4 regions of the Vibrio sp. SCSIO 43136 genome follow, and region 1 is predicted to be linked to each of the others. Evidence: predicted binding sites of a transcription regulator. Region 1 holds the regulator's gene; each other region holds the start of a gene.
What was found. Region 1 encodes PurR, which represses purine synthesis genes. Its sites were predicted from a motif close to TNANGNAAACGTTTNCNTNA; they were not measured.
Positions count from the first base shown of each region.

Region 2: a site for PurR is predicted at 2,236-2,255, ahead of metK (methionine adenosyltransferase). Genes of this name have one in related genera too.
Region 3: a site for PurR is predicted at 2,232-2,251, ahead of glyA (serine hydroxymethyltransferase). Genes of this name have one in related genera too.
Region 4: a site for PurR is predicted at 4,517-4,536, ahead of J4N39_RS09260 (NupC/NupG family nucleoside CNT transporter). Genes of this name have one in related genera too.

Region 1 is NZ_CP071848.1:1,157,958-1,165,860, reverse strand. Features, by position in the region: gene elyC (envelope biogenesis factor ElyC) at 1-652, shown strand, start outside; gene torR (two-component system response regulator TorR) at 748-1,461, opposite strand; gene torD (molecular chaperone TorD) at 1,695-2,342, shown strand; gene purR (HTH-type transcriptional repressor PurR) at 2,631-3,638, shown strand; cyclic di-GMP riboswitch class I at 3,802-3,894, shown strand; gene J4N39_RS05465 (TfoX/Sxy family DNA transformation protein) at 4,012-4,602, shown strand; gene J4N39_RS05460 (TVP38/TMEM64 family protein) at 4,761-5,450, shown strand; gene J4N39_RS05455 (putative signal transducing protein) at 5,454-5,765, shown strand; gene J4N39_RS05450 (alpha/beta fold hydrolase) at 5,796-6,590, opposite strand; gene glgA (glycogen synthase GlgA) at 6,747-7,903, opposite strand, start outside.
Region 2 is NZ_CP071848.1:380,253-388,155, reverse strand. Features, by position in the region: gene tkt (transketolase) at 156-2,150, opposite strand; gene metK (methionine adenosyltransferase) at 2,522-3,673, shown strand; gene J4N39_RS01980 (DUF2189 domain-containing protein) at 3,881-4,678, shown strand; gene J4N39_RS01975 (SprT family zinc-dependent metalloprotease) at 4,757-5,254, shown strand; gene J4N39_RS01970 (endonuclease) at 5,333-6,043, shown strand; gene rsmE (16S rRNA (uracil(1498)-N(3))-methyltransferase) at 6,185-6,916, shown strand; gene gshB (glutathione synthase) at 6,929-7,876, shown strand; gene J4N39_RS01955 (YqgE/AlgH family protein) at 7,901-7,903, shown strand, end outside.
Region 3 is NZ_CP071848.1:2,382,293-2,390,195, reverse strand. Features, by position in the region: gene treC (alpha,alpha-phosphotrehalase) at 1-1,280, shown strand, start outside; gene J4N39_RS11340 (YitT family protein) at 1,359-1,958, opposite strand; gene glyA (serine hydroxymethyltransferase) at 2,305-3,555, shown strand; gene J4N39_RS11330 (hypothetical protein) at 3,609-4,988, opposite strand; gene J4N39_RS11325 (hypothetical protein) at 5,279-6,676, opposite strand; gene J4N39_RS11320 (hypothetical protein) at 6,824-7,150, opposite strand; gene lipA (lipoyl synthase) at 7,338-7,903, opposite strand, start outside.
Region 4 is NZ_CP071848.1:1,963,403-1,971,305, forward strand. Features, by position in the region: gene J4N39_RS09245 (sigma-54-dependent Fis family transcriptional regulator) at 209-1,960, shown strand; gene J4N39_RS09250 (LysR family transcriptional regulator) at 2,034-2,921, opposite strand; gene J4N39_RS09255 (serine hydrolase domain-containing protein) at 3,034-4,335, shown strand; gene J4N39_RS09260 (NupC/NupG family nucleoside CNT transporter) at 4,625-5,845, shown strand; gene deoD (purine-nucleoside phosphorylase) at 5,857-6,567, shown strand; gene guaD (guanine deaminase) at 6,614-7,903, shown strand, end outside.

The DNA of each region.
Region 1 (7,903 bases):
ACCCGTTGCCAGTAAATTGCTTATGCCTTTGGAAAGGCAATACCAAGGGTTTCTTCCTGCCAGCGATAACGTTGACTATGTCATGGTGCTTGGTAGTGGCCATATCGTCGATGACGCCATCCCGCCAACCTCAGAATTAAGCCGTACTGGGTTAATGCGTTTAAGTGAAGGAATCCGTATCCTGAGACTTTACCCAGAAGCGAAACTGATTTTATCTGGCTATGGCGGTGGCACCGAAGTAAGTAACGCCCGCATGATGGCAAAAGTGGCGCTCGCTCTAGGCGTAGCTAAATCTGACATCATTTTGCTAGAAACGGCCAAAGACACTTGGGAAGAAGCCAGGCAAGCGGCAGTATTTGTTGCAGACAAGGAGCTGGTTTTAGTGACCTCTGCCAGTCACATGCAGCGCGCTCTAGAGGAATTTAAAGATGCAGGTCTTAGCCCAATGCCAGCACCAACCAACTTCCTCGCCAATGATGCTGTTCAACAGCCTTGGAATAAGTATCGACCACAAGCACAATACTTGGAATGGACAGAAAAATATTGGCATGAACAGCTAGGCATGTGGTGGCAAACCCTGCGTGACTACATCTCTGACACCCACACCTCCGCCAACAACGACGAACCTGCCGCCGTCACTCAAGTAGAATAACCCCTAAAAACAAGTAAGAGGAGCCCGAGCTCCTCTTACGCTATTCGCAGTATACCAAACACCCTTTCCCGATTACCCTTTACCGCTCGCCGAACTCACTCCCCAGCAAACATATAACCTTCCCCATGTATAGTCACAAAGATCTGTGGGTTTTTAGGATCATGTTCCATCTTGGCACGCATGCGACGAATCAAGACATCGATGGTTCGGTCGTTTGGTGCATCCACTCGGTGGCTGATCATGTTGAGAATTCGCTCGCGGCTTAGCACTTTATTAGGCTGCGATGAAAGCGCTACTAATAACTCATACTCTGCCTTAGTCAATTTGACAGGTTCGCCATCTCGGCTTAGAGCTCGGCGCTGAATATCAAAACTCCACTCGCCAAAGCGGATCAATTGGCCCGCTTCTTCTTTGATGTGTTCTTTACTGCTTGCTTCAGCGACCAGAGAGATGCGCCACAATAGGTTCTTAACTCTCACCAATAACTCTCGCAGCTCAAAAGGTTTGGTCACGTAATCATCTGCACCCATCTCCAAGCCGACAATTTTATCGATACTGTCAGTGCGGCCAGTCACCAAGATGATGCCAATGTCCGATTGGCTTCTTAGCTCTCGGGTTAGCATCAAACCATCTTCATTCGGAAGGTTAATGTCGAGCATGACCAAGTCGATGCTGTTGGTTGCAAGCACCTCACGCATCTGTTCCCCGCTTTCTGCTTCGCTGACTTGATAGCCTTCTTTTTGAAAATATCCCGCCAACTTGCTGCGGGTAACAATGTCGTCTTCTACAACTAAAATATGATGGCTCATCGGTACCACTTATATATTTCTAATCTCATTATTATTCTATTCACAATCGGTTACATTTCTAGCCAAGCGACGAAAAATCCTCTGAATTCGACACTTTTATTGATATGAAACAACTGAAAACGGCTGGGTTAACAGTCCTTCATAAGCTGTTATTTTTTGTCTTAATTTGTGCGGATGCTGTTCATTTTGATGCGCTATAATCGTTGCATCAATGCCTTAGGAGCTAAGCTATCATGCAAGAAACCAAACAATTTAATGAAAAGCGTGCCGAAATTTATTGGTGGCTATCAAGCCTATTTGCTGCTGAACTGACAGACAAAGAACTTGATGCCTACCACAGCGCGGACATTCGCGCCTTTATTCAAGGTCTGGCAAGCAACGACAAGCTTAGCACGTCTGCAAGCGCACTGATTGACTGCCTGAATAAATTGCAAGACAGAGAAGATGCACAACTTGAGTTGGCCGCTGACTTTTGTGACCTGTTTCTTACCTCAGATAAAGGCGGTGCACTGCCTTACGCCTCAATCTATGTCGGGAAATCTGGTCTGCTCAATGACGTTCCTGCACAAGAAATGGCGGCATTGATGAATGAAAAAGGCATTGGTATGCAGGAGGGCTTCAACGAGCCTGCAGACCACTTAGCCGTCGAACTCGACTTTTTGGGCAATCTCATCATTCAATCTAACCAAATCGAAGACGAAGACGCATTCGAACAAGCGCTCGCCGAGCAAAAAGAGTTTATTAATAACAAGTTACTTAACTGGCTGCCTAAGTTTGTAAAAGCATGCAAAGACAACGACGAGTATGGATTTTACGCCGCAGTTTCTACGCTATTAATTGACTTTTTGGCGTTAGATAGCCAATACCTATCGGGTGAGTAGCGTCTTGTTCGGTGTATCAAATCTAGAAAAAATTATAATATTGTGTGAGCTGTAAATAAGTAATCAGCATATTAGTGATTGTCAGCCCCCAAATATGGGGCTAAAATTGTGAACGCAAACGATAAAAAAATGATTTCTAGATGAAAACAACGTAAACCGCTGTTCATAGGCGGTTTTTGTGTTTTTGGTACATGTGATTCTAGCGATGAGCCATAGCTAACCATTCGGTGCGTTTTTGGCGTAAACCCATGACAAACCATCGCTCATTCGCTAACTCAGGATAACCTTATGGCCACTATTAAAGATGTTGCGCGTCTTGCTGGAGTTTCTACCACGACGGTTTCGCACGTAATTAATAAAACTCGCTTTGTTGCTGAAGCTACTCAAGAGAAAGTAAACAAAGCGGTTAAAGAACTTAACTATGCCCCAAGTGCGGTTGCTCGTAGTTTGAAATGTAACTCGACTCGTACCATTGGCATGCTGGTAACCCAATCCACTAACCCATTTTTCAGTGAAGTTGTCGACGGTGTAGAAAGCTATTGTTACCGTCAAGGCTACACTTTGATCCTATGTAATACTGGTGGTATCTACGAAAAGCAGCGTGACTATATTCGCATGCTAGCGGAGAAACGCGTCGATGGCATCTTGGTGATGTGTTCAGATTTGACAGAAGAGTTGCATCAAATGCTCGATTCGCACGCCGACATCCCTAAAGTGGTGATGGACTGGGGCCCAGAAAGCTCTGGTGCAGATAAGATCATTGATAACTCTGAAGAAGGGGGTTATCTAGCGACGCAATACCTGATCGAAAATGGCCACACCAACATCATGTGCCTATCAGGCCACTTAGAAAAAGCGGCTTGTAAAGAGCGCATCGCAGGCTTTCGTCGTGCGATGGACAAAGCGGGCCTGCCAAGCGATGACAGCAAGATCATTGAAGGTAACTTCGAGTGTGACACCGCGGTGCTGGCTGCCGATAAGATTATTGCTATGGGTGAAGAGCGCCCAACAGCGGTATTCTGTTTTAACGACACAATGGCATTGGGCTTGATGAGCCGCCTCCAAGAGAAAGGCATTAAAGTGCCTGAAGACGTGTCTGTGATCGGTTACGACAACATCGACCTTTCTGGTTACTTCTCGCCACCTTTGACTACGGTTCACCAACCAAAACGTCGTGTTGGTAAGACGGCATTTGAACTGCTACTTCAGCGAATCAAAGACAAAGAGCACGAGCGTCGAGTTTTCGAAATGCAACCAGAACTCGTAGAACGAAAATCAGTTCAGAAATTGAACTAAGATCTCGAAAACCTAAGTGAAACAAAGCACGCATCAAGCGTGCTTTTATTTGAATCAAGATCACATTAAGGAGAGCTAATTGTGATGTTTATTCCGCCTTTTCACTATGATTTGACTAAGTCAGGTGCAATTTAACTGACTTCGTTACATTGGATATATCGTGTCACGCACAGGGCAAACCATTTGAAAAAATGGGACGCAAAGCTTCCGGCCTAACTCAAACGGATTTGTTTGAAATGGTAGCGGGGTTGCCGATGGCAAATATGCAAACCTTCCTACAAGTGTTTGAATGAACACTCTTAGATGTGCATCGATTTGCTAATTTCTCGGACCTGAAATTTAGTGGCTTAACTTCTAAACCGAGACTCACAGCATGGATAAACCAGTTTTAAAAGACTCGCTGAGATTATTCGAAGCGTTAGGGACAATAAAGTCTCGCTCAATGTTTGGCGGATTTGGCGTGTTTGCCGATGAAGTCATGTTCGCACTTGTGGTAGGTGAAACCCTCTACATTCGAGCAGACAGCGTCAAAGCACAATACTATCGTGAACAAGGCCTTGAGCCCTACGTATACAAAAAGCGCGGCTTTCCTGTCGTGACCAAATATTTTGCCGTGCCTCAAGAGCAGTGGCAGAATCCGAGCGATATATTCGCAGAAGCAACACACGCACTCTCCATTGCTCGTCAAGAAAAGCAGCAACAAGCTCAAGCTAAACCGACACGCCTTAAAGATTTACCCAATTTACGGTTGGCTTCTGAACGCATGCTGAAAAAAGCGGGCATCAACAGTGTTGAAGAGTTGCATCGCCAAGGCGCAGCGAAAGCTTACTTAGCCATTCGCGCCAGTCAATCGACCGCACCAGGACACGAATTACTGTGGGCACTCGAAGGGGCGATTAAAGGAAGCCATTGGTCGGTAGTTCCTCAAGCACGCCGTGATGAGCTACTACAACAAATCAACTAACTGTTTCCTTCAAGGGCTAACGGTCAACTGTTAGCCCTTTTGCTATCTGTCTGAATTTATTATAGCTACTCGTTCTATTTAGCTTGAAAGAAAAAATCCTATTTCCCTGTCATACTGTTTAATAGAATTTGAAAGGGAAGCTCATCATGAAACTCGCCATCAACAAAAAACTGATCTTAGGTGTGGTGTTACTTGGCACCATAATTTTCCTTGGTATCAAGTTTGGCCCATTACTGACACTAGACAACGCCAAAGCACAACAAGCGCAATTAAGTGCCTTTATCCAAGAAAACTTCTTGATCGCTGCTGGCAGCTATTTCTTTGCTTATGTGGCTATCACTGCCCTTTCAATTCCCGGCGCAGCTGTGGTGACTTTGCTCGCAGGAGCGCTGTTTGGTTTTGGAACTGGCTTACTGCTGGTTTCCTTTGCCAGCACACTAGGGGCAACATTGGCCTTTTTAAGTAGTCGTTACTTGCTAAAAGATTGGGTTCAGGAGAAGTTTGGCAGCAAACTTGATGCGATTAATAAAGGGGTTGAGCGAGATGGCGCTTTTTATCTCTTCTCGTTACGTCTGATCCCTGTATTTCCATTCTTCCTGATTAACTTGGTGATGGGACTGACACCTATTTCCGTGGCAAAATTCTACATCGTTTCTCAAATTGGTATGTTAGCAGGCACTGCTGTGTACGTGAATGCGGGTACTCAGCTAGCTCAGATTGAAACCTTGTCAGGGATTGTCTCACCTGCTGTGCTCGTATCTTTTGCTCTGTTAGGCGTGTTCCCGATGGCTGCGAAGTGGATTCTAGGTAAGTTCAGAGCTGTACCGAGTGGCACTTCTGCGGGGTAACTGATGAAAATCTACATTGCGGCAACCCCACCAGAGGCACACATTGTTTGCGAATTGCTAAAATCTAGGGATATTCGAGCCGAAGTGCGAGGTGAAGGACTGTTTGGCTTGCAGGGGGAGCTGCCTTTTGGGGAAGACAGCGAGCCTTACGTGTGGCTGTTTGACACAGAGCGAGAGTTAGCAGCGCAAAGCATCATTAATGAGTTTCAAGCTAAACAAACAACGGCAGCACCAGATTGGCGCTGCCGTCAGTGTAACGAGTGGATTGAGGCTCAGTTTTCTATCTGCTGGAATTGCGGTCAGGCGCTAGAGTAAAGCGATGCAGATTGCAGCTGTCAGACTATATCAAGCGAATCGCTGGATGAAAGCAATCGAGGCCTGATTAAACTCTTCAGGCTTCTCCACATTACACACATGCCCGCAGTCTGGAATTTCTACCAGCATACTTTCATTGTGCACTCTCACCATCTCTTTCACTGGCTGGATAAACATGTAATCTCTATCACCCATAAGGTAGAGCGTCGGGATAGAAATGTCTTTATCCTTGAAATACTTCATCAGAGGATTAACGTCAGCGGCAAGCGTGTACCAGCGTTTGAACTCCTTCTGACACAGCTTCTTCGCTTCTCGAATAAACAAGTGTCGTGATTCTTTCTGGCTTCGTTGTGGCATCACAATAAATGCGAACAGACGATAAAGCCACATGTATGGGATCATGTGCTTACTAAGATCGCCCACCTTGACCAAGAATTGAGAACGAGCGTTAAAACGGGTCACAGCGCCACCAAGCACCATTGATTTCACGCGCTCCGAAGCTTGCTCTGCCAAGCTACGGACGATAATAGTACCCAACGACATACCAACAAAATGTGCCGATTGAATTTTGAGGTGATCGAGCACTTTAAGCACATCTTGAGATACATCTTTAAAAGTGTACTCGCTGGAAATGATGTCTTTGATTAGCTGATTTGAACGACCATGACCACGAAGGTCTACTAAGAGCAAATTAAAGTGTTGGCGGTAAGCTTTGATCTGCTTAAACCAAATCGAAGAGCTTCCTCCTGCCCCATGCACAAATACCACCCATTCATCGCTGGTGGCATGTCGATATGTTTTGTGAAATAGCAAGTTTTCAGCCATGGTCATTAAATATTGATAAATCGGTTGGTATGAAAAATCAGAGCAAGAAGCCTAGCACAATTTGTATGACTAACCCAGCCCTCGCCTATTTATAAAGCCTAGCAAAATGTTACAAAAAAGCCTCCAGTTAAGGAGGCTTTACATGAGTTTTTTTGCTTAATGGCGATGACTCACCATTGCAGAGTGATACATTGCCAAGTATTCCTTGGCTGAATCCTCCCAACTAAAGTCTCTTTCCATGGCGTTACGTTGAATCGATTGAATTTGCTCCGGGTGTTGCAAATAAACAATCAATGAACGCTGCATGACAGCCAGCAAGGCGTAAGGCTCTGGATCATCAAAACAAAAACCTGTTGCATTTGCTCGATCTTGGTCAAAGTCAGTGACCGTATCTTTTAATCCACCAACAGCGCGCACGATAGGCAATGTGCCATAGGCCATGCTGTAGATTTGATTCAAACCACAAGCTTCGAATTCCGATGGCATCAAGAAGAAGTCACTTCCTGCTTCCACGAGGTGTGCAAGTCGATTGTTGTACGCTTCCACAAACGCAAATTTGTCAGGAAATTCTGAGGCTATTTGATGAAGGTTCTTTGCGACTTCCGGTTCGCCAGTGCCCACAATAACCAACTGCACGTCATTGAGCAGGAATTGGCGCAAAATTGGCAATAAGTAGTGGAAACCTTTTTGGTGTGTCAATCGGCACACCATACCGTACATTGGCAAAGACTGTTTCGGCAATCCCACTTCCCCTTGCAGGGCAGATTTGTTAGCCGCTTTACCTTCAAGCATGTTTTCAATACCAAAGTGGGTATCGATGTGTTTGTCCGTTTGAGGGTTCCACTCGCTGTAATCACAGCCGTTCAAGATGCCATAAAGATCCGCACTTCGATGGACAAAATCATCCACCATGCCGTGTGAGCCCAAAGCAGTCATCAGTTCTGATGCGTAATTAGGGCTTACTGCGTTAACTTTATCTGCGTGGTTCACCCCTGCTCGAAGCATACTGATGCAGTTTTCACCGTATCTAAGGTGCTCCATTCCAGACAAGTTAAGTTCAGGAATGATCTCCAAGTCGTGATAAGAGTAGATCCCCTTGAAAATAGCATTGTGAACCGTCAAAACACTCTTAATTGGCTGGTATCTTGAGTCGTGCTCGTAACGTGTTTTCAACAAAAATGGCACCAATCCAGTGTGCCAGTCATTCGCATGAACAATGTCTGGACGTACGCCCAGTTTAGGGATCATGTCCAATGCTGCTGAAGCAAAGAAACCAAAGCGCTCACCATTATCTGGGTATGCTTCATTGGCTT
Region 2 (7,903 bases), 780 kb from region 1:
ACGGCTTACGGCTTACGGCTTACGGCTTACGGCTTACGGCAACATGTGATAACAACGAGCCACCTTAAGCAAGTAAATTCCGATTGCCGTTTACCGAACATAAAAAAAGGCCGGGTGCAAACACCCAGCCTTTCAATTCAGTCAACAACTAACAATTAAGCTAGCAGTTCCTTAGCTGTGTTTACTACGTTTTCAGTAGTGAAACCGAACATCTTGAATAGTTCACCAGCTGGTGCAGACTCACCGAACGTTGTCATACCGATGATCTTGCCACCGAAGCCTACGTACTTGTACCAGTAATCAGCAATACCTGCTTCTACTGCTACACGTGCCGTTACGTCAGATGGAAGAACCATTTCACGGTACTCAGCGTCTTGCTTGTCGAATGCATCAGTCGAAGGCATAGATACAACACGTACCTTACGGCCTTCAGCAGTTAGCTCAGCGGCTGCGTTCATTGCTAGTTCTACTTCAGAACCCGTTGCGATGAAGATTAGCTCAGGCTTGCCTTCGCAATCTTTAAGGATGTAAGCACCTTTAGCGATGTTAGCAACCTGCTCTGCATCACGATCTTGCTGTGCAAGGTTTTGACGAGAGAAGATTAGAGACGTAGGACCATCTTTACGCTCGATAGCAAGTTTCCAAGCTACTGCAGACTCAACCTGGTCACATGGACGCCATGTGCTCATGTTTGGCGTTACGCGCAGAGATGCGATCTGCTCAACAGGCTGGTGCGTTGGACCATCTTCACCCAGACCGATTGAGTCGTGAGTGTAAACCTGGATGTTCTGAACTTTCATCAGAGCAGCCATACGCATTGCGTTACGAGCGTATTCCATGAACATTAGGAAAGTTGCGCCGTATGGTACGAAACCACCGTGCAGAGCAATACCGTTCATGATTGCTGTCATACCGAACTCACGTACACCGTAGTGGATGTAGTTGCCCGCAAAGTCAGCCGCTTCTAGCGACTTAGAACCAGACCACATGGTTAGGTTAGAAGGCGCAAGGTCAGCAGAGCCGCCCATGAATTCAGGAAGCATTTGACCAAACGCTTCTAGTGCGTTTTGAGATGCTTTACGTGATGCGATGTTGGCAGGGTTTGCTTGAAGATCAGCAATGATTTGAGTTGCTTTCTCTTCCCACTCTGCCGGTAGGTCACCGTTTAGACGACGCTTAAGCTCAGCCGCTTCTGCTGGGAATGCTGCTGCGTACGCTTCGAACTTCTCGTTCCAAGCAGCTTCTTTCGCTGCGCCTGCTTCTTTTGCATCCCACTCGCCGTAGATGTCAGCAGGGATTTCAAACGCACCGTGTTTCCAACCTAGCGCTTCTTTCGTTGCTGCGATTTCTTCAGCGCCTAGTGGAGCACCGTGACAGTCGTGTGTGCCCGCTTTGTTTGGAGAACCAAAACCGATAACCGTCTTAGTACAGATAAGCGTAGGACGTGGGTCAGCTTTAGCTGCCTCGATTGCTGCATTGATAGCGTCAGAGTCGTGACCGTCTACTGCTGGGATTACGTGCCAGCCGTAAGATTCGAAACGCTTAGGCGTATCGTCAGAGAACCAACCTTCAACTTCACCGTCGATTGAGATGCCGTTGTCATCCCAAAATGCGATCAGTTTGCCTAGGCCAAGTGTACCAGCAAGAGAACAAGCCTCGTGCGAGATACCTTCCATTAGACAGCCGTCGCCCATGAATACGTAAGTGAAGTGGTCAACGATGTCGTGACCTGGCTTGTTGAACTGTGCTGCAAGAGCTTTCTCAGCTAGCGCCATACCAACACCGTTAGTGATGCCTTGGCCTAGAGGACCAGTTGTCGTTTCTACGCCTGGTGCGTAGCCGTACTCTGGGTGACCTGGAGTTTTCGAGTGAAGCTGACGGAAGTTCTTCAGATCATCGATCGATAGCTCATAACCAGTCAGGTGTAGCAGAGAGTAAATCAGCATTGAGCCGTGGCCGTTTGAAAGAATGAAACGGTCGCGGTCTGCCCACTCTGGGTTTTGTGGGTTATGGTTTAGGTGTGAACGCCAAAGTACTTCGGCGATATCAGCCATACCCATTGGTGCACCTGGGTGACCAGAGTTTGCTTGTTGAACACCATCCATGCTCAAAGCGCGGATAGCATTTGCTAGATCTTTACGAGAAGACATGTCTGCTCCTGAATGCATAAGCGAATATAAGAAATTTTTAGGGGGCCGAGATTTCGGCGGGCGTATTCTCTCAAAGCGCCCTCTTTACTGCAAACGTTTATCTGAAGATTTTGGCTACATATACGGCACTTTTTTCACAAAACGCTCACTAATATTCATTTAGGTTTTAATTGCATTGCAAACGATTGCCAAAAGACCTGACAAAAAATGCGCTTGTAATTCGATCAGTTATCACTAGAATAGACGTCTAGATGTAGATACACCTACAAAATTTAACCAGTTTTTACTTTGTTTGCCCCCTTCTCCCTCTTCTATAGTGAAGTAGGTTGAGAAACCATTTGGCGAACATTTCACCCAGTTTGGAGCTACCTATGGCTAAGCACCTATTTACTTCAGAGTCCGTATCTGAAGGTCATCCGGATAAAATTGCTGATCAGATCTCTGATGCAGTACTTGATGCAATTCTTGAGCAAGACCCTAAAGCACGTGTTGCTTGTGAGACCTACGTTAAGACCGGTATGGTAATGGTAGGTGGTGAAGTGACGACTTCTGCATGGGTAGATATCGAAGAAATCACTCGTCAAACGGTTCGTGAGATCGGTTACGTACACTCAGATATGGGTTTTGATGCTGACTCTTGTGCAGTACTAAACACTATCGGTAAGCAGTCTCCAGACATCAACCAAGGTGTTGATAAAGCTGACCCTAAAGAGCAAGGCGCTGGCGACCAAGGTATCATGTTCGGTTACGCAACTAACGAAACTGAAATCCTAATGCCTGCGGCAATCACTTACTCTCACCGTCTTGTACAAAAGCAAGCGGAAGTACGTAAGAGCGGCAAGCTAGACTTCCTACGTCCAGATGCAAAATCTCAGGTAACTTTCCAGTACGACCAAGGTAAAATCGTTGGTATCGATGCGGTAGTTCTTTCAACTCAGCACTGTGATTCAGTATCAACTCCTGACCTACGTGAAGCGGTAATGGAAGAGATCATCAAGCCAGTACTACCTTCTGAGTGGATCAACAAAGAGACTAACTTCTTCATCAACCCAACCGGTCGTTTTGTTATCGGTGGCCCAATGGGTGACTGTGGTCTGACTGGTCGTAAGATCATCGTTGATACCTACGGCGGCGCAGCTCGTCACGGTGGCGGTGCATTCTCTGGTAAAGATCCATCAAAAGTAGACCGCTCTGCAGCTTACGCAGCACGTTACGTAGCGAAGAACATCGTAGCAGCTGGCATGGCTGACCGTTGTGAAATCCAACTGTCTTACGCTATCGGTGTTGCTGATCCAACATCTATCATGGTTGAGACGTTTGGTACTGAGAAAGTATCTCACGACATCATCATCGAAGCGGTTCGTCAGCACTTCGACCTACGCCCATACGGCCTGCAAGAGATGCTGAACCTGCTTCAGCCAATCTACAAGCAGACCGCAGCATACGGTCACTTCGGTCGTGAAGAGTTCCCTTGGGAAGCGACTGACAAGGCAGCAATCCTACGCGATTTCGCCGGCCTATAATTCGAATAATTTCGACTTTAAAACCCTCGTCCTTGACGAGGGTTTTTGCTATATAAGCCTTTGATATTTATCACCAGGCCATATTTAGCAACAAATTAACCCACGAAAAATTTGTAAATCCCACTTGATGCATTAATAGTTAATAAAGTGTTAACAGTGCAGTTTTCTGTTCCGCTAACCTTATTAAATTCCTATCAAGGAGGATTTATGCCTCGAACAATAGACCACTCAGGGATGTCTCATGACGAGAGTAAAGCCGTTCCTGATCACGAATATGCGCGCACAATTCCATGCAACCAAGTGAGCGTTTCGGCGCCATTCCATTGGTTGTCTCTCGGCTTACACGACTTCATCCGTATGCCCTTTATTAGCCTATTTTACGGTGCTTGTTTTATGGTTGCAGCCATAGGCATCGTACTCTTGGTTCAATGGCAAGGAACCCACCTAGTCGTTATGCCAAGCTTAGTGGTATACATGCTTATTGGCCCATTCCTCGCCCTTGGGCTTTATGATGCGGCGTGGGAACGTGAAAAAGGCCATGACGCCAGCTTGTTCCACTCAATGAAAGCCATCACCCGCAACTCCACCTCTCAGTGGGCGTTTGCTGTGCTACTTGCGGTAGCGATGATTTTCTGGATGAGGATCGCAGCGCTATTACATGCTCTCTACCCTTCAGTGCAAGGGGCTCCACTGTCTGAGTACGCTCCATTTTTGGCAACAGGTACAGTCATTGGTGCGGTGTTAGCGGCGGCGGTGTTTAGTATTTCTGCCTACTCTATCCCGCTCATGATGGAGCGAAGAGTTGATATGATGACTGCGGTATTTACCAGCTTTAACGCCGTTAAATCCAACATCCCCGCAATGATCGTTTGGGCGTTCATCATCGGTAGCGGCATCTTAATTGGCTTTGCGACTTATGGCATTGGAATGCTATTTACTATGCCAATTCTTGGCTACGCCACTTGGCACGCTTACCACGATACGATCAAAAAGAAACACCACTAGCCCCATTTGCTAGACGTGGCATAATAAAACACCCCAAGAGTCTACCTTGGGGTGTTTTTTTTGAGCGGAGAAAGCTTTTTGCCACCTATAGACCTAGAACTCTCCTATACCTGTCAAAAGGTGATAGCTCGCTGTATCGAACAAGCGAACCACTACTTCAAGCAAGAGTTTCCTCAGCCAGAACTTAGCTTTAAACTGCGAGGTAAATCTGCTGGTAAGGCGTATCTCAACCTATGGCAGATCCGTATCAACCCCACCCTGCTCAAGGAAAATCAACAGGCCTTTCTTAATGAGGTGATCCCACACGAGATAGCTCACCTCATCGTCTATAAGCTATTTGGCAGAGTTAGGCCACACGGGAAAGAGTGGCAGGCAGTGATGCAGGAAGTGTTTCACTTGGCGCCTAAAACAACCCACGACTTCGACGTCACTTCAGTGCAAGGCAAAACCTATGTTTATCAATGCCATTGTCAAAGCCACCAACTCACCATTCGTCGCCATAATAAAGTGCTTCGCCAGCAAGCAAGTTACCTTTGCAGCCAATGTAAACAGCCTTTGATTTGGCAAGGGAGCTAGTACCCGTTCTTATCGACGTTTGGCAGCATTAACTAAAATCGCTACACTCTAGTTTTTGATAGAAACATCATAAAGCTAATGCGAATCTCAACCATAGTCGCTTTATCAGCCGCACTACTGACTACCACTTCATTTGCGACGGGTGTTCCCAGCTCCTTTAGCAAAGCCAAAAAGCACGCTCGAAATATCTATGATGATCATCCGGTCAGTTTCTATTGTGGATGCGATATTCGCTGGCAAGGCAAACGTGGCGAGCCTGACCTACGCGGTTGCGGCTATCAAGTAAGAAAGCAGCAAAAGCGCGCCAGCCGCATAGAGTGGGAGCATGTGATGCCCGCTTGGCAATTTGGCCATCAGCGCCAATGCTGGCAAAACGGTGGACGTAAAAATTGCACCAAAAATGACACGCAGTTTAAAAAAATGGAAGCAGACCTTCACAACCTCACTCCAGCGATCGGTGAAGTGAATGGAGACCGCTCTAATTATCGATTTAGCCAGTGGAATGGGCTCGACGGGGTCAGCTATGGCCAGTGTGAAATGCAGGTCAATTTCAAAGGGCGAAAAGCCATGCCACCAGAAAGAGCGCGCGGCTCTGTGGCAAGAACCTATTTATATATGGCGCAGCAATATCAGCTAAAACTGAGCAAAAGTGAGCATAACTTAATGACCGCTTGGGACAAGCAGTACCCTGTCGATGATTGGGAGTGTGAGCGAGAACGTCGCATTTTTACCATTCAAGGCATTCGTAACCCATTTGTCTACAAGCAATGCGCCCAACAAGTAAACTAGGTCTGCCTAGAGCGTGTTAAGCAAGCTAACTGATCATATACTTAGCATAATTTAATGGACGCAGATAAATCTGACCACAGACCTTGTTTTTCGCCAAATCGCATCAACTTATATTGAATCTACACATTATTGGAAGCCCCTATGAGAGTGCCACGTATTTATCACCCAGAGACCATTTCAACACTGGGTAACCTAGAGCTAAGTGAAGATGCCTCTGGCCATATTGGCCGAGTGCTTCGAATGCAGCCTGGTCAGGATGTACTGCTGTTTGATGGCACCAACCATGAGTTTCCAGCCACCATTACTGAAGTGACCAAAAAGCGTGTTAGCGTGGAAATCACTGAAAAAGTGGAATCTTCTATCGAATCACCACTAAACATCCACCTAGGTCAGGTGGTCTCTCGTGGTGACAAAATGGAATTTACGATTCAAAAATCGGTTGAGCTCGGGGTAAACACCATCACGCCACTGATTTCTGAGCGTTGTGGAGTCAAACTGGACGCCAAACGCTTTGAAAAGAAGTTAGCCCAGTGGCAAAAAATTGCGATCAGCGCTTGCGAGCAGTGTGGTCGCAACACGGTGCCGGAAATCCGTCCAATAATGCAACTAGAGCAGTGGTGTGCGGAACCAAGTGACGCCGTGAAACTTAACCTACACCCACGAGCAAAATACTCAATTAATACTCTGCCAGAGCCGATGAACAAGGTACGCCTGTTAATCGGTCCTGAAGGCGGTCTTTCGAGTGAAGAGATCGCAATGACTGAAGAATATCAGTTTGAAGAAACACTACTCGGCCCACGTGTTCTGCGCACTGAAACCGCAGCACTGACCGCGATTACCGCCTTACAAGTACGTTTTGGCGACTTAGGATAAACGGAGAATAAAATGATCAAAATCGGTATCGTGATGGACCCGATCTCAGCCATCAATATCAAAAAAGATTCAAGCTTTGCAATGATGCTAGAAGCACAACGTCGTGGCTGGGAAATTCACTACATGGAAATGCAAGACCTTCACCTTAATCAAGGTGTGGCGTTTGCCGATACTAAGGTAGTTACTGTCGAGCAGAACCCTGAAAAATGGTATGAGTTCCACTCCGAACAGGCGATAAAGCTCTCTGAACTCGATGCGGTTTTGATGCGCAAAGACCCTCCATTTGATACTGAGTACATCTACGCAACTTACATCCTAGAGCGTGCTGAAGTGGAAGGCTGCTTAATCGTCAACAAGCCACAGAGCCTACGTGACTGTAACGAAAAGCTGTTTACCGCTTGGTTCCCAGAGCTTACCCCAACCACGATTGTGACTCGCAAAGCAGAAACCATTAAAGCGTTTCGTGAGCAACACGGTGACGTGATCCTTAAGCCACTAGATGGCATGGGTGGTGCTTCTATTTTCCGTGTCAAAGCAGGTGACCCTAACGTATCTGTTATCATCGAAACCTTAACCAACCATGGCCAAAACTACGCTATGGCACAAACCTTTGTACCGGATATCAGCAACGGTGATAAGCGTATTTTGGTCGTTGACGGTGAGCCAATGCCTTACTGTCTGGCACGCATTCCAGCCAAAGGAGAAACTCGTGGCAACCTAGCTGCGGGCGGCAGCGGTGAAGTTCGCCCACTGAGCGAGACAGATCGTCAGATAGCTGAAGCGGTAGCGCCTACACTTAAAGAGAAAGGGTTAATTTTTGTTGGGCTTGATGTCATTGGTGACAAGCTGACAGAAATCAATGTTACCAGTCCAACCTGTATCCGAGAGATCGAAGCTGCGCACGACATCTCTATCACAGGCAAACTGATGGATGCCATTGAGCGTCGAGTTAACGCTTAAAACCGCGAACCTACGAGGGATCTTATG
Region 3 (7,903 bases), 1.2 Mb from region 1:
ACCCAATTGATGGTCATGAACCTAACAACTGGCAGTCTAAGTTTGGTGGTAATGCTTGGGCGCTTGATGAAGCCACAGGTCAGTACTATCTGCATCTGTTCGCTAAAGAGCAAGCAGACCTCAACTGGGAGAACCCAAAAGTTCGCGCTGAAGTGAAGGAAGTGATCAGCTTCTGGGCGGAAAAAGGCGTGGATGGATTTCGTCTCGATGTGATCAACTTGATCTCTAAGCAGCAAGATTTTCCAAGTGATCGTCAAGGCGATGGTCGTCGATTTTATACCGATGGACCAAGAGTTCACGAGTATCTGCAAGAGATCAGTGATTCCGTATTTCAAAAATATGGCAGCGTGACCGTTGGTGAGATGTCATCAACCACCCTAGAGCACTGTCAACAATACTCCGATGTCAGCGGAAAAGAGCTGTCGATGGTGTTTAACTTTCATCATCTAAAAGTAGATTACCCGAATGGAGACAAGTGGACGAAAGCACCATTTGATTTCATTCAGCTCAAACAGATTTTCAACCATTGGCAGACGGGCCTAAACGGCAAGGGGTGGGGGGCACTGTTTTGGTGTAATCATGACCAGCCGAGAGTGGTTAGTCGTTTAGGCAATGATACCCAATACCGAGTGGAATCAGCAAAAATGCTCGCTGCCAGCGTACATATGATGCAGGGTACGCCATACATCTATCAAGGGGAAGAGATAGGTATGACCAACCCTGGTTATACCACCCTTGAGCAGTACCGTGATGTTGAGAGCATCAATATGTATCAGATCATGGTGAAAGATTTAGGGATAAGTCATCAGGATATGATGGATATTTTGCAGCAAAAATCTCGTGATAACTCACGTACACCTATGCAATGGGATAGCTCTTCGCATGCAGGTTTCACCCAAGGCACTCCTTGGCTTGAGGTGGCTGCCAATTATCCAACCATCAATGCAAAAGATGCGGTAGCAGACAAAAATTCGGTGTTCTACTTCTACAAAGAACTGATTAAGTTGAGAAAAGCGATTCCAGTCATCACCAGTGGCGATTACACCGACTTGATGCCGGATCACCCAAGTGTATTTGCTTACCGTCGTCAGTCGCAGAGCCAAATTTTGATTTGTCTGAACAACTACTATGACCAAGAAGTGGTGGTGTGTGTGGATGAGCAAGTGGAATCTGGGCGTTACTTGATAGGTAACTACCAAGATATTGAGATGCAAGTTGTGACTCGTGAACAGGTACTGCGTCCATACGAAACGCGTACGATTTTAATTGAGAGAGGCTAGTTCCCCCAACTTTGCTTCAATCTCGGGAGAGTTTGGGCTTTGGTTGATGACCAAAGCCCTTTTTTACGTTTAGCAAGATTATGAGTATTTAACGATGTAGCGAGTAGGCTTGTGGTTCATTGCCAATACGATGTTGAGCATAAGTGCGCCCAATACCGATATTGCAATGGTCTCTGGGGAGACAAAGAAGCACGAGGCGATCAAAATACACGCATCGAGCAGCATCTGGCTTTTGCCCACCGAGAAGCCCGTTTTATCTTGAATAAGCAGACACAGTACGTTGAATCCACCCAAACTGGTGCGATGACGAAACAAGATCAGCATGCCAAGCCCCATTAAAATGCCTCCAATAAGCGCACAGTAAATCGGGTTGACGCTTTCGATGCTTAAAACTTGCGGTAAGAAATCTGCCATAACAGATACCAGTGCACCAGAGACTAAGCTGGTGAATGCAAAGCGTGCCCCAAAGCGTTTCCAAGCCAGCATGTAGAAAGGTAGGTTACTGACAAAATACAAGGTACCAAAACTGAACGGTAAAAAATGCGTCATTAGCAGCGCAAGCCCAGTGGTGCCACCCGTGAGTAGATCGCCTGCTTGAAGAAAGTAAACGCCTTGGGCGACGATGAAAGTACCGGTAAAGATCGCAATCCAGTCTTCTCGTTGTGTGTGTTTTTCCATCACTTTTTAAATTATCTCGCAAAATTTTGACGCGAATAGTAAGGAAAAATTAGGTTTTTAGGTAGTTTGTTAAGAAATTTGTTTGAGAGCGATGTAAGTGACATTTTACACGCTGTAAACTCAATGGTTGACACTTGGAGAGCAAGAGTTAATCATATTCACCATATAGATGACAGGGATTAATGGTCATCATTAAAAAATTACATAAAGAAAGTGTTTAAAGGCACTTTATGACCTAGATCAATTTATGTATGATGTCCCCAACTTAAATGGTGACGAAAACGTTTGCTTTTGGTCGTTGTGTGGTTTTTTTAGAACTTTGGATTATCTGAGTCAGGAGATACAGATGTTAAAGCGTGATATGAACATCGCCGATTACGATGCTGAACTATTTGCAGCAATTCAGGAAGAAACTCTTCGTCAAGAAGAGCACATTGAGCTTATTGCTTCTGAAAACTACACCAGTCCACGTGTAATGGAAGCTCAGGGGTCACAACTTACTAACAAATACGCTGAAGGTTACCCTGGTAAGCGTTACTACGGTGGTTGTGAGTACGTAGATAAAGCGGAAGCATTGGCGATTGACCGTGCATGTCAGCTTTTCGGTTGTGAATATGCTAACGTTCAGCCTCACTCAGGCTCTCAAGCAAACAGCGCAGTGTACATGGCGCTTTTGAACCCAGGCGATACAGTTCTTGGTATGAGCCTTGCGCACGGTGGTCACCTAACTCACGGTTCTCCAGTAAACTTCTCTGGTAAGCACTACAACGTTATCCCTTACGGTATCGATGAAGCTGGTCAGATCAACTACGACGAGATGGAGCAACTTGCTGTAGAGCATAAGCCTAAGATGATCATCGGTGGTTTCTCTGCTTACTCTCAAGTGGTTGATTGGGCGCGCATGCGTGAAATCGCTGACAAAGTAGGTGCTTACCTATTCGTCGATATGGCGCACGTTGCAGGTCTTATTGCTGCGGGTGTTTACCCAACGCCAGTGCCACACGCACACGTTGTAACGACAACGACTCACAAAACGCTAGCAGGTCCACGTGGTGGCCTAATCCTGTCAAATGCGGGTGAGGACATGTACAAGAAACTGAACTCTGCGGTATTCCCAGGTGGTCAGGGTGGCCCTCTGATGCACGTGATCGCAGCAAAAGCAGTTGCTTTCAAAGAAGCGATGGAGCCAGAGTTTAAAGAGTACCAAGCACGCGTAGTTCAAAACGCAAAAGCGATGGTAGCTCAGTTCCAAGAGCGTGGTTATAACATCGTTTCTAACGGTACTGAAAACCACCTGTTCCTTGTTGATCTAATCAACAAAGACATCACTGGTAAAGAAGCAGATGCTGCACTAGGCGCTGCGAACATCACAGTGAACAAGAACTCAGTACCAAACGATCCGCGCAGCCCATTCGTGACTTCTGGTATCCGTGTAGGTTCTCCAGCGATCACTCGCCGTGGCTTCACTCAAGATGACGCTAAAGAACTAGCAAACTGGATGTGTGACGTTCTAGACAACATCGGTGATGAAGCGGTGATCGAAGCGACTAAAGCGAAGGTGCTTGAGATTTGTAAGCGTTTGCCGGTATATGCATAATTAATATTTGCTTTTAGAAAAAACGCCTTCGAATATCGAAGGCGTTTTAGTTTCTACTTGATTCTAATTAGATCGATCACTGAACGTTGATCTTGGTCTATAATACGAGTTTCTATAATCTCATTTACATTGTGTGTATTAATCAATACATGGATGAAATCTCGAGCACTTGGGCCATTTTGCCTAAACGATATAATGCCATTTGGAGTGATGTTGATGGTTTTCTCGGTCTCAACATCTAGCTTGTAGGGAAGTGCATTTGAGTTAACAGACTTAAGCCCTTTATCTAAGACTACGTATTCACCACGGTTAACGCAGTAGAAAAATTTATCAGTATTTAAGAAATAGTTACGTTCATTGTTTAGTGTATCTACAGCGCTATATTGAGCAATGAATAGTGAGTCCAGCCTTGTTTGGTTTTTGGTAAATACATTGCACTGCTTATCTATGAGAATTTCAGTCTCTTCGATATTTTGCGCAAAAACCACATCCTTTAGGTTTGAATGGTCAATTTGCTCGTTCCAGTGCGCATTACTTGTAAAAATTTCTGCTGATTGCTTTTCATCTGAACGACCAACGAAAATATTGTCTAGCAAGAACAATGAGTTGACTTTTTGTAGTGCTTCCATACCAACGTGGTATTTAGTTTCTTCATCGATGAGAAACTTCTTTTGTCCGTTTAGCTGGTAAGAGACGAACTTACCATTATAGAAAACACTATTGTCAGATATATGGTCGCCATCTTTTAGAGGTGTTAATTCTTCAATTTGCACCCCAGTTGATCCCTTGGGCAGATTCAACTTAACTACAGCATCTTTATATTCGGAAATATCATCATCTTCAAAGCTACCTACGACTAGAATTGCATCGCTAGAATTTCGTTCACTATCTGGCAGGATAAAATCAATATTCCCTTTTCCACTCAATACTCTTGGGCGAAACTTGATACCTTTCGATGGTGCTGAAGACCAGAAAATCCAAGCTTCTCCAGACTTGTTTTCGAGGATGTAGCCTTCGTCAAATGCGTTGTCAATGATTAGCTTTCCATCCGTATAGATTTGATTTGGTACTCTAGCACTGACGTAAGAGAATTCATTATTCAATCTTTGGATCTGATAGATAGTTACATTACGCTTTTCTAGTTGAGATTCTGATATATCTTGACCACTTGTAACGCTTTTCGCTGATTGCTTTACCTCTAGTGGTGATGTTTCTCCATTTTGTTGAACAACCACTAGTTGTTCATTATTTTGTTCATTATTTTTGACTTCCACAATACCCACCATACCAGTGCTTGCAATATTAGACTGGCTTAAGCGGTATGATACTTCACCGTTTAGCTTGACTGGTTTGGGCTCTGGTTTCGGAGATGGAGACCCACCACCACAGGCAAAAAGAAAAAGAGTTGATAAAAGTAGAATTGATGTACGCATTATGGTCTCTTGGGTATATATTGAATTGGTTGAATGTTGTCCAATCTTTACAGTCTCATGGGCGAGTGAAACTTTTAATCGCACTTATTTGGTTTTTAAGTTGGGATACTTCAAAAATAGAGAGTACGATTGTGATGATAGGCAGATTGGAAGGTTTTTATATATGTCTAGCAAAAAAGGCCCTGTATCCATTTCGACTTTAGGGCCTTTAGTGGAGTAGTTGAAGTTAAGATAATATGACTTTATCGTGAATTAGGCTCATAGCACCGTTGCTATAGAAGAGGATAGTATTATCTAATCCTAATAAGGTCTTTAACTGTTCGCCCATCATTTAGATTGATTGTCATTTCTTCAGATTGACCTGGATTATGAACGTTGGCTTTGACTTGGACATACTCAAGAATACCTGAACCTTTTTTGGAATATGTCATTGTTCCATCACCAGTGATACTAAGAGATTTCTGGCTAGAAAGGTTTAATTTCTCTGGAAAATCATCAGTTTCAACAGAACCGTCACGCTTAGACAAAGCAACCATTTCACCTTGATTCGCGCAATAGAAATAGTTTTCGGCTTCTAAGAAGTGGTTCTCTACCTGACAATTTTTTTCCATTTGCTGGTATTTAGCTTGATAAAGTGTGTCGGCCATATCTTGGTTTTGTACAAAAATACTACATGATCTATCAACAAATACCTCTCCATGATCTGTTGAAGTCGTATATAAGACCTTTTTCATCGCAGAATTCTCTATGTATTCACTATGGTAGTCAGAGTTGCTGAAGAAGTGGACTAAGTCTTTATCTGGGTCATTACGCTGCTCTTTATCTTGTCGTCCAACAAAAATGTTATCTTTAATAAATAAAGAGTTTACTTTAAGCAGCTGATCATTGGCTTTGTGATAAGTGGTCTTATCTACATCAAAAAGGAACTTTTCTTCTTCTGAGGTCTTGTAAGACAACATTTTTCCGTTGTAGCGAATAAACTCCTTATCGATCCAGTCATCTTTACCAAGCTTAAGTAATTCTCGAACCTTTGGAGCTTGATTTTGTGTTGGCAACTCAAGCTCGACGATTGCTTTTATGTCATGCTCATCTTTAGCTAAATCATCGATCCAACCGTTGATAAGGATCTTGTCGCTACTGTTGCGGATTGTATTTGGGTAGATGAAGTCAATCTGATCGCCTTGCTCAACATAAGGTTTAAATTTGACCTCTCTAAAACCAGCATCAGACCACAGCAACCATACTTTCCCTGAATTATTCTCAACTATGTACCCCTCTCGAACATACTCTCCATTCATAAATTTGTTATCCTCGAAGACGATCCAAGGTACGGAGGCTGCGATGTAAGAAAACTGGTCGTTGAGTCTTTGAAGTGACCTAATATGAATAGGGAAATCACTGAATTTTGAATGTGTTACAGGTTTCTTGGTTTTATAGTTTACGCTTTCAAAAGCAACTTCTGCTGCTTTTGCTTGATTGTGTTCATCGACAATTACGAGCTCTGAGCTGTTACTAGTTTCTACTTTTCCTACTATCCCGGTGGTTGCTATATTGGTATTTTTGAAATTGTAAATATAGACACCATTGAGGTCTGCAGGCTCAGGTTTTGGTGGTTTTGGTGGAACAGTGCTACTGTCACCGCACGCAGTGACAAGTAGAGCAAATAGAAGCGAGGTATATTTGTACATAGGTATAAATTTAGTTTGATATAATACCTATTATTTTATTTAACTGATTCTAAATTGTCCAACTTTGATTCGATTGCTCTGTAAGAATTATGTAAAAAAGGCAGCTCATAAGGCTGCCTTTGTGTATCAATTTGTACTAGTAACTAGTTATTTGTTCACACTAATTGTCTCACCAGACTTACAGCGGAACTGGTAGTACTTAGAGCTTTCGTTGAACTTAGAAAGACCTTCGCCGCTACAGTAGTCAGCGTTGATGTCACGCATGATGTCTAGGGTAGCTTCGGTGCGAAGTGCGAACTTAGAGCCGTCAGCACAAACGATACGTACACGGCCGTCGTCGCTTACAGAGTAAGTTTTGACTTCGGTGTTACAAAGCTCGAAAGAAGCGTCCATGTAGTTGTCTTGCTGCGTTGGAGCAGAAGAACAACCTGCAAGAGTGATAGCCATAACAGCGGCTGCAAAAATGTTTTTCATGCGTCTATCCCAAAATCGAGTATGCATTAAAAAGGTGATTTAGATATTATATTAAACCTATAGGTTCAATCTAGTATCAAAACTGTGTCAATACTTTACATGGTAGTGGATTGTTATCACTGAGTAAAACGCTGGTCGACAAAATACGCCCCTGGTCGTAAAAACGAGAGGCGTATAACTCGCTGTTTTACTTGATCTCTACACCTTGGGCTTGCAGGTCCGCATGGTAAGAAGAGCGCACGAATGGGCCACAAGCGGCATGGGTAAAGCCAAGCTCTAGGGCAATTTCTTTGAGCTCATCAAACTCTTCTGGCGGCACGTAGCGCTCGACTGGCAAGTGGTGACGGCTTGGTGCTAGGTACTGACCAAGGGTTAGCATGGTCACGCCGTGGGCACGCAGATCTTTAAGCACTTCGACGATTTCTTCTTTGGTTTCACCCAAGCCCATCATCAAGCCTGATTTGGTTGGTACGTCTGGGTGCTGTTCACCAAATTTTTTCAGTAGCTCCAGTGACCACTTGTAGTTCGCACCCGGGCGAGCTTTGCGGTATAGACGAGGTGCTGTCTCTAGGTTGTGGTTAAACACATCTGGCGGGTTGTCTTTAAGCAGTTCAAGAGCAGTATCCATTCGGCCACGAAAATCTGGAACGAGCGTTTCGATGCGGATATTTGGGTTCAATGCACGGATTTCACGGTTACAATCGGCAAAGTGTTGAGCTCCGCCGTCACGTAGATCATCGCGGTCGACCGAAG
Region 4 (7,903 bases), 810 kb from region 1:
GGAGTTCCTTTCGTTTGTTGTTTGAATCGCTATCAATAACGCAAGTCACAGGCCAACAAAAAAGCACTTGTTGTTAAAAAAATGTAAAACTATGATTAAGCAAAATTTCCTCTGAATTATAAAAAACAGGTGGGTGGTAAATGAGCTGTTCCACCCTGTTCAAGTGTTCCAACTTGGAACACCAAAACTGTTCAACAATGGTACAGTTATGCATCTTAACCCCTCACATGCACAGGAGTGGCTGGCAAGCTCTTGGCAGCGAAGTAAACAGGCTGGATTGAGTGAACGACGCCTGCCAGAAGATATCCGCGTCTCAGATCGACACCTCGCCCAGCAGCGCTCAGATCACGCAGAGCTTATTGACGCTGTGCAGCTCTGCGCTCTACCTCTGTTTAATCAACTATTTGCGCACACCGATAGTCGCCTGATCCTGACCGACAATCAGGGGGTGATCCTCGCTAGCTGGGGACAGCCAAGATTTAAAGAGCGTCTGACGTCAATTGCTCTGAGCTCAGGCAGTTGCTGGCAAGAAAAACTCAAGGGCACCAATGCCATAGGCACGGCTCTGGTTGAGGCAAAACCGGTCACTATTATTGGTGAGCAGCACTTTATCCAGCAGCACCGCTTTATAAGTTGTAGCGCCATTCCAATCAAAAGTCCTCTGGGAGATCTGGTTGGAGTGCTAGATATTACAAGTGAGCAGCAGATCCATGACATCAACACCCAGATGCTGGTGCATAGCATGGTACAGCAGGTGGAAAATCGGTTGCTGCTCTCAACACCCGAAGCAAGCTTTCAGATCAATATTGCCTGTGAGCCTTCCCTGCTTGGCACCCATTGGCAAGGGATACTGATCACCAGTGAAACTGGGCGAGTGGTCGCCCATAACCAGATCGCAGGGCAGATCTTGGCTCAATCAAATGTGATTGGTTACCAGCTCGATTCGCTGCTTCAAGGGGATGCGGAGAAGATCGTGTATAGCTCGCATCCATTGCAACAAAAGCGTCGCCGCAGCAAAACCCTAAGCTCTTCTTGTGACCTGCATTTTGGAGACAGAACCTTTGAGCAGAGCTGGCAACAAGCCACTCGGGTCATCGACAAAGACATCAGTATTATGATCCTTGGTGAAACTGGCGTAGGTAAGAATGAGTTTGTAAAGGCTCTGCACAATCACAGCCACCGCCGAAATGCGCCGCTTATCTCAGTCAACTGTGGCGCACTGGCAAGAGATCTGGTTGAAGCAGAGCTATTTGGCTACGAGGCGGGAGCCTTTACTGGAGCCAATCCTAAGGGCAGCAAAGGAAAGATCCGTCTTGCCGATAAAGGGATTTTATTTCTGGATGAGATTGGTGACCTGCCACTAGATGCGCAAAGTCGCCTGCTGCATGTATTACAAGACAAAACCGTTGTGCCGCTTGGCTCTGGACGCTCTTACTCAGTCGATGCTCGAATTATCGCCGCCACTCATAAAGACCTAGAGCAACTGGTAGCACAAGGACTATTCCGCCAAGACCTTTACTACCGCCTCAATGGTCTGGTGACCGCCCTGCCTAAACTGGCACAGCGAGAAGATAAGGCAGCGCTGATCCAAGCTATCCACCAGCGCTACTGCGAAACGGATCAACAGTTATGCCCTCACCTAAATAAGGTGCTTATGGCCTACCACTGGCCGGGCAATATTCGAGAGCTAGACAATTTAATCAAGGTAGCAAGTCTAATGGCTCAGGGCGATCCTCAGCTTAACCTGAGTCACGTCCCCGAGCACCTTGCCAAAGGTTTGGCACAGACAGAGCTGACATCTTCCAATCCTGAGAGTAAGGATCTTAAATCTACCCTTGAGGATACCTTGGTAAAAACCTATCAAGCCAATCAAGGAAATATCAGCAAAACATCACGCATGCTAGGGATCAGCCGCAATACCCTGTATCGGAAACTTAAAGCAATAGGGCTTATTCGTTAGTGCTCGTCTCGGTGAACATGGACCACCTCAAATTGTCGTTGGCATACCTTAGGTTCAATGTACGCCAATGACACTAGAGTCCAATTCGTTTCGCCACGTCGCTCACCGCTTGAACAATTTTGGTTTCTTGCTCCGAAGCTTCTGACGATAAGTTGTAAAACATAATACAGTCTTGGCGGATAGACGCTGGCGCTTCGAGCAAATCGACCCTCCTCAGCTGACCACGTTCAAGATAAGCCTGAGCATCTTGCTGCGCGACTACACTCCACCCCTCTCGCATCAGTTTTTCCATCAAAAACTGCTTTGACGTAACAACCTCGTACACACTACTCATCTTGGTGTGCCTGAGCGCATTGTTTAAATCATTTTCTGTAATCAACTGCTTTCTTGTGGTGAGTTCGGCTAAGGCGATCGGCTGTGTTGGAATATCTGAGTCGGTTGCGGTGTAAATACCCAACGGGTAAGCGCCTAAATTGACGCTGCCAATGGCGGAACTCGGATGAATATTGCCAAGACCCGGCATAATTGCCAAAAGCACCTCTCCTGATTCTATCTCCGCCAAACAGTGATGCCTATCGCGCTGAAGCCAGTGAATAGATACATTGGGAACCAAAGACTTAATCTCGCTTTCAATCTCGATCAGCATAGCCGTTGGGGTCAGGCTGTCATGATACAGAGTGATATTGGAAAGCTCACCTTGGTAGGCGGACAAGGCTATGTTTTCGAACTCTAGGGCCTGTCTTGCCAATAGCCTTGCTCGAGGATACAAACGACGAGCATATTCAGTTGGGACAGCCTTTTTCCCTTCAATGACAAATAGCTCAACCGCCATCATATCTTCCAACGCCGCAATTCTTTCTCTAACGGTGGAGCGCGCTTTACCAAGCTTAACGCTGGCTTTGCTAAAACTTTGCAACTCATACACGTGAGTAAAACAGGTCACTTGTTCAAATGAGATCATAACGCCTCTTTGTACGCCTAAGGCGTACATTATGAATTTATATGTTTGAAATTATCACAGTAACCTAGGCACATACAAATTCACAGCAATGATCATCCACGGAGATCACCCCATGAAAACATCCCTAATTGCCACTATTATCTCTGCTGCCGTTTCAACGTCTGCTATCGCTGAAATTAAACCGATGTCCACCGTACCAGCAAAGCCTCAAGATCAAGTCACTTTGAGCAACTACACCCATTCGCCTTACAACCAATGGGCTTTCCAGAACATGGGAATTCACCCTTCGCTCATGGTGCCACGTGACGGTGAGATTGCTGAGCTTCCAGAAGCCCTAAACCCTGAGGTGGCAAAGCACACATTTAACTACGGCGATCAAACATTGACGTTTCGAGAGGCGATGATCAATGACTTCACCGACGGCTACATAGTGATCCAAAACGGAAAAGTATTGCATGAAGAATATTTTGGTGACTTTGGAGCCAGGGATCATCACCTATGGGCATCGAGCACTAAATCCCTTGTTGGCCAAGCATTAGGTCTTTTGGTAGAACAAGACAAAGTTGATGTGAACCAAAAAGTATCCCATTACATCGAAGAGCTGAAAGACACCTATTTTGGCGAGCAAGATATACGCACAGTGCTCAATATGACCAGTGCGCTGGACTATCGTGAAGACTACGTCAATATGGCTCCGGGCGATGTGCACTACGAGTATTTCCGCCGCCTCGGTTTTGTACCCGCCTACGACTTGATGGCCATTGACCCGACGAAAGACGATACCCCGAAAGATCTACTCAGTTTTGCGGCAATGTTTGAACAAAATCCGGACCTCGACAAAAACCACAAGTTCGAATACCACAGCCCAAATGTTGACGTGATCGGCTGGGTAATTGCACGTGTGTCTGGTGAACCATTGAATGAGTTCATCGCTAACAATATCTGGAACAAACTTGGCGTTGCTCACGATGCGTTCTTTATGAGTGATATGAACTACAACCCGATTGCGACTGGCGGTTTCAACACCACGCTGCGTGACTTTGCCAAAGTGGGCTTGGCCATGGTTAACAATGGGCAATATAACGGCGAACAAGTATTTGCCGAAAAGTGGGTTAAAGAGACATTTACCCTCAGTGATGAAGAAAAACGTCATACCCAAAACAGCATTTATAGACAAGCTGACACCAACGTTTTTGACACTCATCTACAAGGCTACAAAAACTTCCTGTGGGTGCATGATTCAGACAAGAACATCGGCACATTTAGAGGGGTGTTTGGACAATTCCTTTACATCAATCAAGAGAAAAACGTGGTGATTGCGACGTTCTCCTCTGCTGACAGTGCATCCAATGCGGCTCGAGACAGCGCAAAAGCGAAACTGCAAGCATTCGAATCACTGGCGTCAACACTATAACAGTGACAGCTTAACCCTTAGCGTAACTGTCAGGGTTTAATCACAGGTTAAGGTTGGTAGCAAATAGGTAATGAAATTCTCCGTTTCATTACCTTACCGCCTTAGCCTTTCTACTCTTTATCAACATTTGCCCTACTTATTTCTCTTTGGTGTTACATAAAATCATTACCATATAAACGTTTTCGGAAAACGTTTGCTTTTATCAAGTCCAACTTATAGAATCCCGCCCAAATTAATTCCTACCTAAATGATACGGACGTTACTAGGTACTAAACCAAAGAGCTGTATCATGTCTTTACTAATGAGTATCGTGGGCATTTTCACACTGCTTGCAGTGGGTTTTGCCTTTTCTGAAAACCGTAGTGCAATCAATAAACGCACCGTACTGTTAGCCCTTTTAGCACAAATTGGCTTTGGTGCATTTGTGATGTTTGTCCCTGTTGGCGAGCAGATCCTACAAGGCATGTCTAATGGTGTTAACCACGTTATTTCTTACGCAAATGAAGGTCTAGCGTTTGCATTTGGTGACCTTGGCAAATTTGGCATGGGCTTCATCTTTGTGGTGAACGTTCTATGTGTAATCATCTTCATTTCTGCGCTTATCGCAGCCCTCTACTACCTAGGCATAATGCAGCTGATGATCAACATCATCGGTGGCGCACTGACTAAACTGCTTGGAACATCTAAAGCAGAATCTCTGAGCGCAACAGCAAATATCTTCGTTGGCCCAATCGAAGCGCCTTCAATGATCCGCCCTTTGGTGAAAAACATGACTCGTTCAGAGCTGTTTGCGGTAATGACGGGCGGCCTAGCAAGTGTTGCTGGCGGTACTATGGTCGGCTACATCAGCTTGGGTGTTGATCCAAAATTCATCATCACGGCGTGTTTCATGACTGCGCCTGCAGGTCTACTTTTCGCAAAACTACTTTGTCCGCAAACCGATGAAGTTGTGGTGAACAAAAAAGTTGAACTAGACGATCAAGACGCACCGAAAAACCTTCTCGACGCTATCACTGAAGGCTCTATCGTTGGTATGCAGCAAGTCGCTGTGGTAACTGCGCTAGTGATCTCTTTCGTCGCTCTAGTGGCTTTACTTAACGGCATTATCTCTGGAATTGGTGGCATGATTGGCTTTGAAAACGCAAGCCTTGAGCTGATCATCGGTTACATCTTGTCGCCACTGACCTTCATGATGGGTGTTCCATGGGAAGAAGCAGTAACTGCTGGCGCTCTGATCGGTAAGAAAATCGCTGTGAATGAGTTTGTGGCTTACATGAACTTTGTTGAGATCTCAGAAACACTATCTGCTAAAACTCAAGCGATCATCGCATTCGCACTATGTGGTTTTGCGAACTTTGGTTCACTGGCGATGGTGATTGGCGGCATTGGAGCAATGAATCCTGAGCGTCGTCCACTGCTAGTTGAAATCGGTCCTCGCGTACTGTTCGGCGCAGTTTTGGCTAACCTAATGTCTGGCACAATTGCTGGTCTATTAATCACTCTTGCATAAGGAACTTCAACATGGCGACTCCGCATATCAACGCAGAAAAAGGCGATTTTGCAGAAACTATCCTGATGCCAGGTGATCCGCTACGCGCCAAACTGATTGCAGAAACGTATCTAGACAACCCTAAGTTGGTGTCTGATGTTCGCGGTATCTACGCATACACTGGCACTTACCAAGGCAAAGCACTATCTGTGATGGCGCACGGCATGGGTGGTCCTTCGGCAACCATCTACTTTCACGAGTTGATGACTGAATTTGGCGTTAAGAACTTCATCCGTATCGGCAGCTGTGGCGCTATTCATGATGACGTGAAAGTAAAAGATGTTATCGTTGCGATGGGTGCGTCGACGGACTCTAAGATTAACCGAATCCGTTTCCGTGACCACGACTACGCAGCCCTTGCTGACTACAACATGCTGCAAAAGTGTGTGTCGGTTCTTGAAGGTACAGACATGAGCTACAAAGTCGGCCAAGTGTTCTCTTCTGACTTGTTCTACCGCCCTGATTTCGACATGTACGAACTGATGGCAAAGTACGGTGTGCTAGGTGTCGAGATGGAAGTGAACGCACTTTACTCTTGCGCCGCAGAAAACGGCTGTAAAGCAGTTGCAATGTGTACCGTGACAGACCATATCACCAAAGGTGAACACCTGACGGCAGATGAACGACGCACTGAGCTACATGAAATGATCAACGTCGCTCTAAAAACGGCCATCGCTCTGTAAATGCCAAGCCTAGCCGTGAGCTAGGCTTTTTTCTAGGAAACGAATAATGACAACAAAAGCTGTCTTAGGCGCACTATTCCACGCTCCTGTTAAAGGCCAGTTCGAGCATTTTGAAAGTGCGTGTGTTGAGTTTGATGCCAACGGGGTGATTACCCAAGTGATGCATTGCGGACAAGAAGGATTTGAAGCGCTCGTTGAGAAGCACCAAGATGCCGATAGTCTAACTAAGCTCAACAAGCATCAATACCTAATGCCGGGGCTTGTCGACCTGCACACTCACGCCCCTCAATGGCCGCAATCAGGCAAAGGGCTAGACTTACCGCTACACGATTGGCTGAATCAGTACACCTTTCCGCTCGAAAGCCGCTACCAAGAGCCAGAATTTGCCCAGCGTATGTATCCAGAACTGGTAGAGACTTTACTGGCTCATGGCACCACCACTGCGATGTACTTTGCGACGATTGACAATCAAGCCTCTGAGTATTTGGCTAAGGTATGTCAGCAAAAAGGTCAACGTGCGTTGATCGGTAAAGTGTCGATGGATGAGAAATCCATGTGTCCTGAATACTATGTAGAAGAGTCTAGCCAAGCGGCAATCGACAATGCAGAGCGTTTTGTTCAAGCTGTTCAAACGATCGATAACAAGCAAGGCTTGGTCTATCCGGTGATCACACCTCGCTTTGTTCCAACGTCAACCTATGCGCTGCTTAGCGGACTTGGCGAGCTAGTCGAAAAATACGACTGCCACGTGCAAACCCATGCGTCTGAAAGTGATTGGGCTCGTGACTATTCACTGCAAAAGTATGGCAAAAGTGATGTTGAGCTGTATCACGAGACAAAGCTACTGACACGTAAAACCGTTCTGGCGCACTCTATCTTCTTTAGCGACAGCGACAAGAAAACCGTGAAAGAAGTTGGCGCAGGTATAGCGCACTGCCCATTATCTAATATGTACTTTGCCGATGCCGCCTTCCCTTTGCGTGAAGCGCTCGATGAGGATCTACATGTGGGTTTAGGTGCTGATCTTTCTGGTGGCCCTATCCCTTCGATTTTCCACGCCTGTCTTGATGCAGTAAGCCACTCAAGAGTACGCGAAGCGGGTACTAATACTCATCTGATGGAAAATCGTGGCGAAGCATCAAGCCGAGTATCATTTGTTGAGGCATTTTGGATGGCAACCAACGGTGGCGGTCAAACCCTCGATTTGCCAATTGGTGTGTTTAAGCCGGGTTACCTGTTTGATGCTTTAGTGGTTGAAGCCAACTCTCCAACCAGCCAAGTGCGAGTTTACGATGACCTTGACTCTAGCCAAGACATTCTTGAGAAAATCATCGTT